DNA from 4 places in the Morganella sp. BCCO 40_0007 genome. Region 3 is predicted to be linked to each of the others. Evidence: predicted binding sites of a transcription regulator. Region 3 holds the regulator's gene; each other region holds the start of a gene.
What was found. The regulator PurR, encoded in region 3, represses purine synthesis genes. The targets are predictions, from matches to a motif close to CANGCAAACGTTTGCNTG.
Positions count from the first base shown of each region.

Region 1 (2,206 bases), on a different contig from region 3:
GGCGACAGTAACATTCGGGTGAATATGCTGCTCTTGTGCCACGCTGACAGAATCGCTGATGACATAGTCAATCTCGCCTTTTGCCAGGCGCTGAAGAAGATGATTGCTGTTTTTATCTGCAACCTCGCGGATCTCCAGATCCGGGTATTTTTCCGCTTTGAGCTGGCGGAGCAGGCGGGCATGCGAACTGCCGGCGGTGACCCAGACCGGTGAGCCGAGATCACCCAAATCCCGCGGACGTTTGTTACCCATGCGGTAGATAAGCTGCTGCGCGACAGTGTAGTAAGCCGGGCCGGTCAGGGCGGTTTCCAGGCGGTCTTCATTGTAGATAAGCCCGGCAGCGAGCAGATCGGCGTCGTTACTGGCAAGATCGCTGAACAGGTCATTAACGCTGTCGCGCTCCTGCACCACCAGTTTCACACCGAGGTAGTCGGCGAAACGCTGCGCCAGCTCGTAATCAAAGCCGCTGGCCTGTCCCTGCTTATTAAAGCTGATAAGCGGCGAAGTGATCGCGCTGACACGCAGTTCTCCCCGCGCAAGAATACGGTTGAGCTGCGGCTGCTGGGACGGCCAGCTGATATTGATGGCGATCAGCGCCGCAGCGAACAGCGCGACGACGACGATGACGACATAATTTAGCTTTTTATGTACCAAAGGCGCATCTCACCGGTTACACAAAAGAGTTCATTCAGAGGCATAAATTACCATGGTTATATTTCCAGTAATCGGACATTTTGCTCAACATTTTGTCACGGTGCAACTTTATTCCGCTTTTCCGGGCTGAAATCCGGAAAAATTCCCTCCCGGAAAAAACGTCACGCAAACGGTTTCGTCGGCGTCAGTATTGCTCTATAATGTGCCCGTTTCCCCTCCGGGCCGATGGCTCTGCGTGTTAAAAAGAGAGAACTGACAATTATGGAAATTTTGCGTGGCTCACCTGTGTTATCTGCGTTTCGCGTATCAAAATTTATCAGCGCGTTCACTGAACACCACCTGCCGGTGACCAACATCTATGCGGAATATGTGCATTTTGCTGATCTTTCCGCACCTCTGACCGACGATGAGCACACCAAATTACAGCAGTTGCTCCGTTACGGCCCGTCACTGGCGGAACATGCACCGGAAGGGGTTCTGTTTCTTGTCACACCGCGTCCGGGGACATTATCGCCCTGGTCGTCAAAAGCCACCGATATTGCGCACAACTGCGGTCTGTCAGCCGTTACCCGGCTGGAGCGGGGAATTGCCTACTATATTACTACCACAGGGCTGACTGAGAATGAACATCAGCAATTGAGTACACTGCTGCATGACCGTATGACAGAAACTGTTTTCAGTGAGCTGTCGCAGGCTCAGGCGCTGTTTGCCCGTCATGAACCGGCCCCGCTGACCGTGATTGATCTGTCCGGACAGGGGCGTGCGGCACTGGAAAAAGCCAATATTTCGCTGGGGCTGGCGCTGGCGGAAGATGAAATTGATTATCTGGCGGATGCATTCACCGGGCTTGGCCGCAACCCGTCTGATGCGGAACTCTATATGTTTGCTCAGGCAAACTCTGAACACTGCCGCCACAAGATTTTTAATGCGGATTGGGTGATTGACGGCGAAGAACAGCCGAAATCCCTGTTCAAAATGATTAAAAACACCTTTGAAAAGACCCCGGATCATGTGCTGTCCGCTTATAAAGATAACGCGGCAGTGATGGAAGGCTCGTCCGTCGGGCGCTTCTTCCCGGAAGGGGATGATCGCAGCTATCAGTATCATCAGGAAGAAACACATATCCTGATGAAAGTGGAAACCCATAACCACCCGACCGCTATTTCCCCGTGGCCGGGGGCGGCAACCGGCTCCGGTGGTGAAATCCGTGATGAAGGCGCGACCGGGCGCGGCGCCAAACCGAAAGCGGGGTTGACCGGATTTTCGGTTTCCAACCTGCGCATTCCGGGCTTTACCCAGCCGTGGGAGCAGGATTTCGGCAGACCGGACCGTATTGTCAGCGCGTATGACATCATGACCGAAGGCCCGCTCGGCGGCGCGGCATTTAATAACGAATTCGGCCGTCCGGCACTGCTCGGGTATTTCCGTACGTATGAAGAGAAAGTCAGCAGCCACAACGGCGAAGAACTGCGCGGCTACCATAAACCGATTATGCTGGCGGGCGGTATCGGCAACATCCGTGCTGACCACGTGCAGAAAGGGGAGATCCCGC
Region 1 covers NZ_JAVBIN010000005.1:22,684-24,889, forward strand. Annotated here, with positions in the region: gene mltF (membrane-bound lytic murein transglycosylase MltF) at 1-654, opposite strand, end outside; gene purL (phosphoribosylformylglycinamidine synthase) at 913-2,206, shown strand, end outside.
Region 1: purL (phosphoribosylformylglycinamidine synthase) is a predicted target of PurR. The motif match lies at 817-834, and genes of this name have one in related genera.

Region 2 (2,206 bases), on a different contig from region 3:
CTCACCGGCTTCAGTCAGCAGGGCGAGTGCGGCCGGTACGGCGGCGGCAGGCAGGGCGATCACCATACCGACACCACAGTTAAAGGTGCGGTACATTTCATAATCATCCACATTGCCGGCCTGTTGCAGCCAGTTAAAGACGGATGGCCACTGCCAGGATGCGGCGTCAATCCGCGCCTGAGTACAGGCCGGTAACACACGCGGGATATTTTCCCAGAAACCGCCGCCGGTCAGGTGCGCAATCGCGTGGACATCGGTATTTTCAATCAGCTTCAGTACAGATTTGACATAGATTTTGGTCGGTGCCAGCAGATGATCCGCCAGGGATTTGCCGTCAAGCTCTGTTGTCGCAGGGTCTGTATTGCTGACTTCCAGGATTTTGCGGATCAGGGAATAGCCGTTGGAGTGCGGGCCGCTGGATGCCAGCGCGATCAGCACATCACCGGCACGGACTTTGCTGCCGTCGATGATTTCTGATTTTTCCGCTACGCCTACACAGAACCCGGCAACATCATAATCATCACCGTGATACATGCCGGGCATTTCAGCGGTTTCACCGCCGACCAGTGCACAGCCTGCCTGCTTACAGCCTTCGGCAATACCGGTAACCACGCGGGCAGCAGTATCAACATCCAGTTTACCGGTCGCGTAATAGTCGAGGAAGAAGAGGGGCTCAGCACCGGCGACCACCAGATCGTTCACACACATGGCGACGAGGTCGATACCGATAGTGTCATGACGCGCCAGATCCATCGCCAGGCGCAGCTTGGTGCCGACGCCGTCAGTGCCGGAAACCAGTACCGGCTCTTTATATTTCTGCGGTACCGCGCACAGCGCACCGAAACCACCCAGCCCGCCCATCACTTCAGGACGGCGTGTCTCTTTGACAACATGCTTAATACGGGAAACTAAGGCATTACCGGCATCAATATCAACACCGGCATCTTTGTAACTCAGGGAAGTTTTGTCAGTCACTGCGGCCCCCAACGGCGATTGCAAGTAAGTGGGTGAATCGAAAACGCGGCTATTCTAACAGGCCACGCAAACGTTTGCGAGAGGATTTACGCCGGATTTTGTCAAAATGCGTCAGTTCACACTTATTCATGTAACGAACATGAAACGCGTGATAATTGACTATAATCAACAAATCAAGGGTGGCGCAGCAGCAGAAAAGCGGTATAATCTCGCGATTTTTTTGTCCGCCAGGGCTTACACAGTAGGAGAACCCATGAAAGTCACCGAGGTAAAACACCCGCTCGTTAAACACAAACTTGGCCTGATGCGAGATCATGATATAAGCACAAAACGCTTTCGTGAACTGGCCTCAGAAGTCGGTAGCCTGCTGACCTATGAAGCAACTTCAGACTTAGAAACTGAGAAAGTGACAATTGACGGCTGGTGTGGTCCGGTCGAAATTGAACAAATCAAGGGTAAAAAGATTACCGTCGTACCTATCCTGCGTGCGGGTATCGGTATGATGAACGGTGTGCTGGAAAGTATCCCGAGTGCCCGTATCAGTGTTGTCGGTGTTTACCGTGATGAAGAGACACTGGAGCCGGTACCGTACTTCCAGAAATTAGCCTCTAATATTGAAGAACGCATGGCGCTGGTGGTTGACCCGATGCTGGCAACCGGCGGTTCGATGATCGCTACGATTGATCTGCTGAAAAAAGCAGGCTGCACCGCGATTAAAATCCTCGTACTGGTTGCTGCACCGGAAGGTCTGAAAGCACTGGAAAAAGCGCATCCGGATGTTGAGCTGTACACGGCATCCGTCGACGATCACCTCAACGAGCACGGTTACATTGTGCCGGGCCTGGGTGATGCGGGCGATAAGATATTTGGTACGAAATAAGTTAATGAGCCGACTTGATAGTCGGCTTTTTTTTGGCATATCCCTGAGTAATCATTAAGAGGTTTAAGATGACGCGCCGCGTTATTGAAGTCGATGAACGCCCACCACTGCTGGTCACCATTCCGTTAAGTTTACAGCACCTGTTTGCGATGTTTGGTGCAACGGTTCTGGTGCCGATCCTGTTTCAGGTAAACCCGGCCACGATCCTGTTATTTAACGGTATCGGGACGCTGCTGTACCTGTTTATCTGTAAAGGAAAAATCCCGGCGTATCTGGGCTCCAGCTTTGCCTTTATTTCACCGGTACTGATTTTGCTGCCGCTGGGTTATGAACTGGCACTTGGCGGGTTCA
Region 2 covers NZ_JAVBIN010000008.1:190,507-192,712, forward strand. Annotated here, with positions in the region: gene purM (phosphoribosylformylglycinamidine cyclo-ligase) at 1-975, opposite strand, end outside; gene upp (uracil phosphoribosyltransferase) at 1,229-1,855, shown strand; gene uraA (uracil permease) at 1,924-2,206, shown strand, end outside.
Region 2: purM (phosphoribosylformylglycinamidine cyclo-ligase) is a predicted target of PurR. The motif match lies at 1,039-1,056, and genes of this name have one in related genera.

Region 3 (2,206 bases):
GCGCATCCCCTATCGGCGAACGTTACAACTTCCGGGATATGGGCTTTTTGCCGTGGCGTGCGGTGGTCAGTCCGGCACATCCGCTGGCCTCTGCCGGTCATGTTCTGACCAATGAGGAGATGGTGCCGTACCCGAGTTTATGTCTGGAAGATACCTCGCGTTCCCTGCCGAAACGCGACACGTGGGCACTGGATAATCAGCGCCGTCTGGTGGTACCGGACTGGGATCGCGGGATTGCCTGTGTGGAAGCCGGTCTGTGTGCAGCGATGATGCCCGCACACCGTGCAGATCCGCTTATTGCGCAAGGCCGGCTGACCGCGCTGAAGATTGAACAGCCGCTGCCGGACAGCCCGTGCTGCATCACCTGGGTGGATAAGGATACTTCACCGGCACTGAGCTGGCTGCTTGATTATCTCGGCGACAGCGAAACACTCAATGCCGAATGGCTGAGATGATCGTCAGCGGCGGTAGTCGATAAACGGACCATCCGCCACGGAGCGGCGTTCGACCAGACGCGGATGCACCTCAATGGTCTGCGCGTCTTCGCGTTTGTTGACGATACGGTCGAGCAGCATGGTCAGCGCCATCTGTCCCAGACGCTCTTTCGGCTGATGGATGGTCGTCAGGGCAGGTGTGAAGTAGCGGGCGTTGCGGATATTGTCATACCCGATCACAGAAATATCCTGCGGTACACGCAGTCCCAGTTCATCGGCGGCACAAATTGCGCCCATGGCCATGGCATCACCACCGCAGAATACCGCGGTCGGCCGCTGTTTACCGGACAAAATTTGTGTCATCGCCCGGTAGCCGGAATCCGGTTCGAAATCACCCTGGACAACCCATTCATCACGCACAGTAATTCCGGCTTCTTTCATTGCCTTACTGAATCCTTCCAGACGGTTGCCGCCGGTGTTCCGCTCAAGCGGCCCCGGAATGACCGCGATATCGCGGTGACCGCGTTCAATCAGGTAACGTCCGGCGAGATAACCGCCGTGCAGGGCGTTATCGATAATCGCATCGGTGAAATCCCCGCGCGCTTTGCCCCAGTCCATCACCACCATCGGAATATTGCGGTAGCCTTCCAGCATGGTAATAAGCTTATCCGGGTACTCCGAACACATGACCAGCAGACCATCGACACGCTTTTGTGCCAGCATCGCCAGATAGGCTTTCTGCTTGTCAGGATTATTATGTGAGTTGCACAGCACCAGGGTATAACCTTTGCTGTAGCAGCTGTTTTCCACCGCCTCAATCACTTCCGCGAAATACGGGGCTTCACTGGAGGTGGCCAGCAGACCAATGGATTTGGTGTTATTGACTTTCAGACTGCGCGCCACGGCGCTCGGTGAATAGTGCAGTTCTTTGATTGCAGCCCAGACAGCCGCCTTCGTTTCTTCCGCAACGAAACGGGTATTATTAATGACATGGGAGACGGTTGTGGTGGAGACGCCCGAGCGCTTAGCCACATCTTTAATCGTTGCCATGATGAAAACAACTCCTGACCTGCCGGTCTGTATTTTATTATTCGGTTAATCGATTGCTATTATAGTGCCATTATGCAGTAACAATAGAAAAATTTCTGTAAAAACAGGCATTGTTGTCTGATCCGGGTCAAAAGTAAAAAATATTACCTGTGCTATGGTTATTGATATGGTCAGCTATTCGGGTTTTCCGGTCAGACCATCCGTTTTAATTATTTTGATGATTCAGGATGTCAGGTAGTCATCATTGGTCACTAAGCAGCTATTTTGGAGATAAGAATGGATACAGATCTGAAATATGGTTTGTCAACAGCGGTTGCAGCACTGGTTATGATCGTACTGTTTTCAATAATGCTTTTCTGATATACCCCATACAGTACAAAAGGGCGGAAAATTCCGCCCTTTTTTGATCGACTGTTTTTAATCAACAGTTTTTGAATAACTGTTTTTGAATAACAGTCTTTTGTTCCCGGATTACGCCAGGTTTTCTTCCGCAAATTTCCAGTTCACTAATGCCCAGAAGTTTTCCAGGTATTTAGGACGGGCATTACGGTAGTCGATATAATAAGCATGTTCCCAGACATCGACGGTTAAGATTGGTTTATCGTTACCGCTGACCGGGGTTGCCGCGTTAGAAGTATTCACGATAGCCAGGCTGCCGTCTGCTTTTTTCACCAGCCATGTCCAGCCGGCACCGAAGTTTTTCACTGCGGCATCGGTAAACT
Region 3 covers NZ_JAVBIN010000007.1:227,381-229,586, reverse strand. Annotated here, with positions in the region: gene punR (DNA-binding transcriptional activator PunR) at 1-455, shown strand, start outside; gene purR (HTH-type transcriptional repressor PurR) at 459-1,484, opposite strand; gene R5268_RS19450 (YnhF family membrane protein) at 1,761-1,844, shown strand; gene sodB (superoxide dismutase [Fe]) at 1,956-2,206, opposite strand, start outside.

Region 4 (2,206 bases), on a different contig from region 3:
ACCATCCTCTGTGACAAAACATTCCATTGCCATCACACCGGTATAATCCAGCTCATTGAGGATCGCGCCCAGCATCTGCTCAGCTTGTTCCTGAAGCGGATTTTGTGTCTGCGGGAAGGCCACGCTCATGCGCAGAATGCCCTCTTCGTGATGATTATGCGTCAGCGGGTAAAACACACATTCCCCGGCACGGTTACGGGCGCCGACCAGCGACACTTCACCGGAAAACAGAATGCCTTTCTCGGCGATGCACTCACCGTAAATTTCCGGCGGCAGGGCGGATTCATCCCCGAGACGCACACGCCACTGGCCGCGGCCGTCATAACCGCCGGTACGGCGCTTGACGATGACAAAGTCCCCGAGGCGGGCAAAAATATCGGGCCATTCATCAGGGGAAGAAAGCGGTTGCCACGGTGAGGTGGCGAGATGCAGATCATCCATCAGTTTTTTCTGCGGCAGGCGGTCAGCCAGACGCGGAAAGATATCCCGGTTGATAAAGGCGGGATGCTGCTCCAGCACTTGTGTCAGCGCGGTTTGCGGCCATTGCTCGATTTCAGCGGTGATCACACTGTGCTGATAAGGAACGGCTTCCGGTTCGGCATCTAACCCGACAGGATAAACAGAAATGCCCAGCGGCTCACCGGCCTGGCGCAGCATCCGGCCCAGCTGGCCGTTTCCCAGAACGCACACCGGTTTCATCAGCAGGCCTCCCGCGGGTCCGGGTTGCTGAGCACATCATCGGTCTGTGCTGTGCGCCATTCAGTCAGACGGACAAGCAGTGCCTCATCATGCAGGGCAAGAATCTGTGCAGCAAGCAGAGCGGCATTGGCGGCACCGGCTTTACCGATCGCCAGCGTGCCGACCGGAATACCTTTCGGCATCTGCACAATAGAATAGAGACTGTCGACGCCGCTGAGTGCGGCGCTCTGCACCGGCACACCCAGCACCGGAACGAGGGTTTTGGCCGCCAGCATACCCGGCAGATGCGCGGCACCACCGGCACCGGCGATGATCACATCAAACCCGTTCTCTTTTGCGGTTTCAGCGAAAGAAAACAGTTTGTCCGGCGTGCGGTGCGCAGAAACCACTTCGGTGTGATAAGGCACCTGAAGCAGGTCGAGGATCGCAGCGGCGTGCTCCATGGTGCTCCAGTCACTTTTGGAACCCATAACAATAGCCACTTTGGCTGCCGGTGAGTGTTGTTGCGAAGAGGCGGCGTTCATGTTTTCGGTGCTCCTGTACATCCCGCGTCACGAAAATTGACAGACGTCCGGCAGTGAGCCGGTGAAGAAGACGGGCATAATATCATGGTAAATCACGAAGGAAAACGTTTGCGTCACGGATTTTTCACAAATACGGGCAGGTAATGGCTCAGAACGGAAAGAAGATCAGCGAAATACTGTCCGGGGTGATTTTAAAGGCGGAACCCTGAGAATGCCACGCACCGAGAACACCGCGAAAGTGCGTTTCGCCGTCAGCGGAAACATCGTGTACCGCAGGACGGTGGGTGTGACCGTGGATCATCCAGCGTGTCCGGTACTGACGGAATGCTTTCATCACCTCGTTCTGATTTACATCCATAATCGCTTCGCTTTTGCGCTGATTGGCAGACTGACTGCCCGCCCGCATTTTCTTCGCGATTTTCAGGCGCAGTGACAGCGGCAGCCACAGAAACAGGCGCTGTATCCACGGAGTGTGAACACGCTGACGATAATGCTGGTAATCCGTGTCATCGGTACAGAGAGTATCACCGTGCAGGATCAGGATCTGATGCCCTTCGGCTTCAATTACCTGTGTATCCGGCAGCAGTGTCATTCCGCACTGACGGGCATAGCGTTTGCCCAGCAGAAAGTCACGGTTACCGCAGATAAAAAAGATCTTCACGCCGCTGTCACTGAGGGATTTCAGCGCATCGGCCACGGTTTTATGCAGCGGGTTCGGGTCATCATCACCAATCCAGTAATCAAAAAAATCACCGAGAATATAGAGTTGTGAGGCGTGAACCGCCTGTTCCCGCAGAAAACGAAGAAAGCCGGCGGTGATCGCCGGCTCATGCTCATTTAAATGCAAATCTGCAATAATAAGCGTGGTCATACTTACTCAGAAACAGTCACGCTTTCGATGATCACATCTTCACGCGGCACATCCTGGTGCATACCGCTGTTACCGGTTTTAACGGCTTTGATTTTGTCCACAACATCCATAC
Region 4 covers NZ_JAVBIN010000017.1:34,096-36,301, forward strand. Annotated here, with positions in the region: gene purK (5-(carboxyamino)imidazole ribonucleotide synthase) at 1-699, opposite strand, end outside; gene purE (5-(carboxyamino)imidazole ribonucleotide mutase) at 699-1,223, opposite strand; gene R5268_RS18140 (UDP-2,3-diacylglucosamine diphosphatase) at 1,372-2,094, opposite strand; gene ppiB (peptidylprolyl isomerase B) at 2,097-2,206, opposite strand, start outside.
Region 4: purE (5-(carboxyamino)imidazole ribonucleotide mutase) is a predicted target of PurR. The motif match lies at 1,321-1,338, and genes of this name have one in related genera.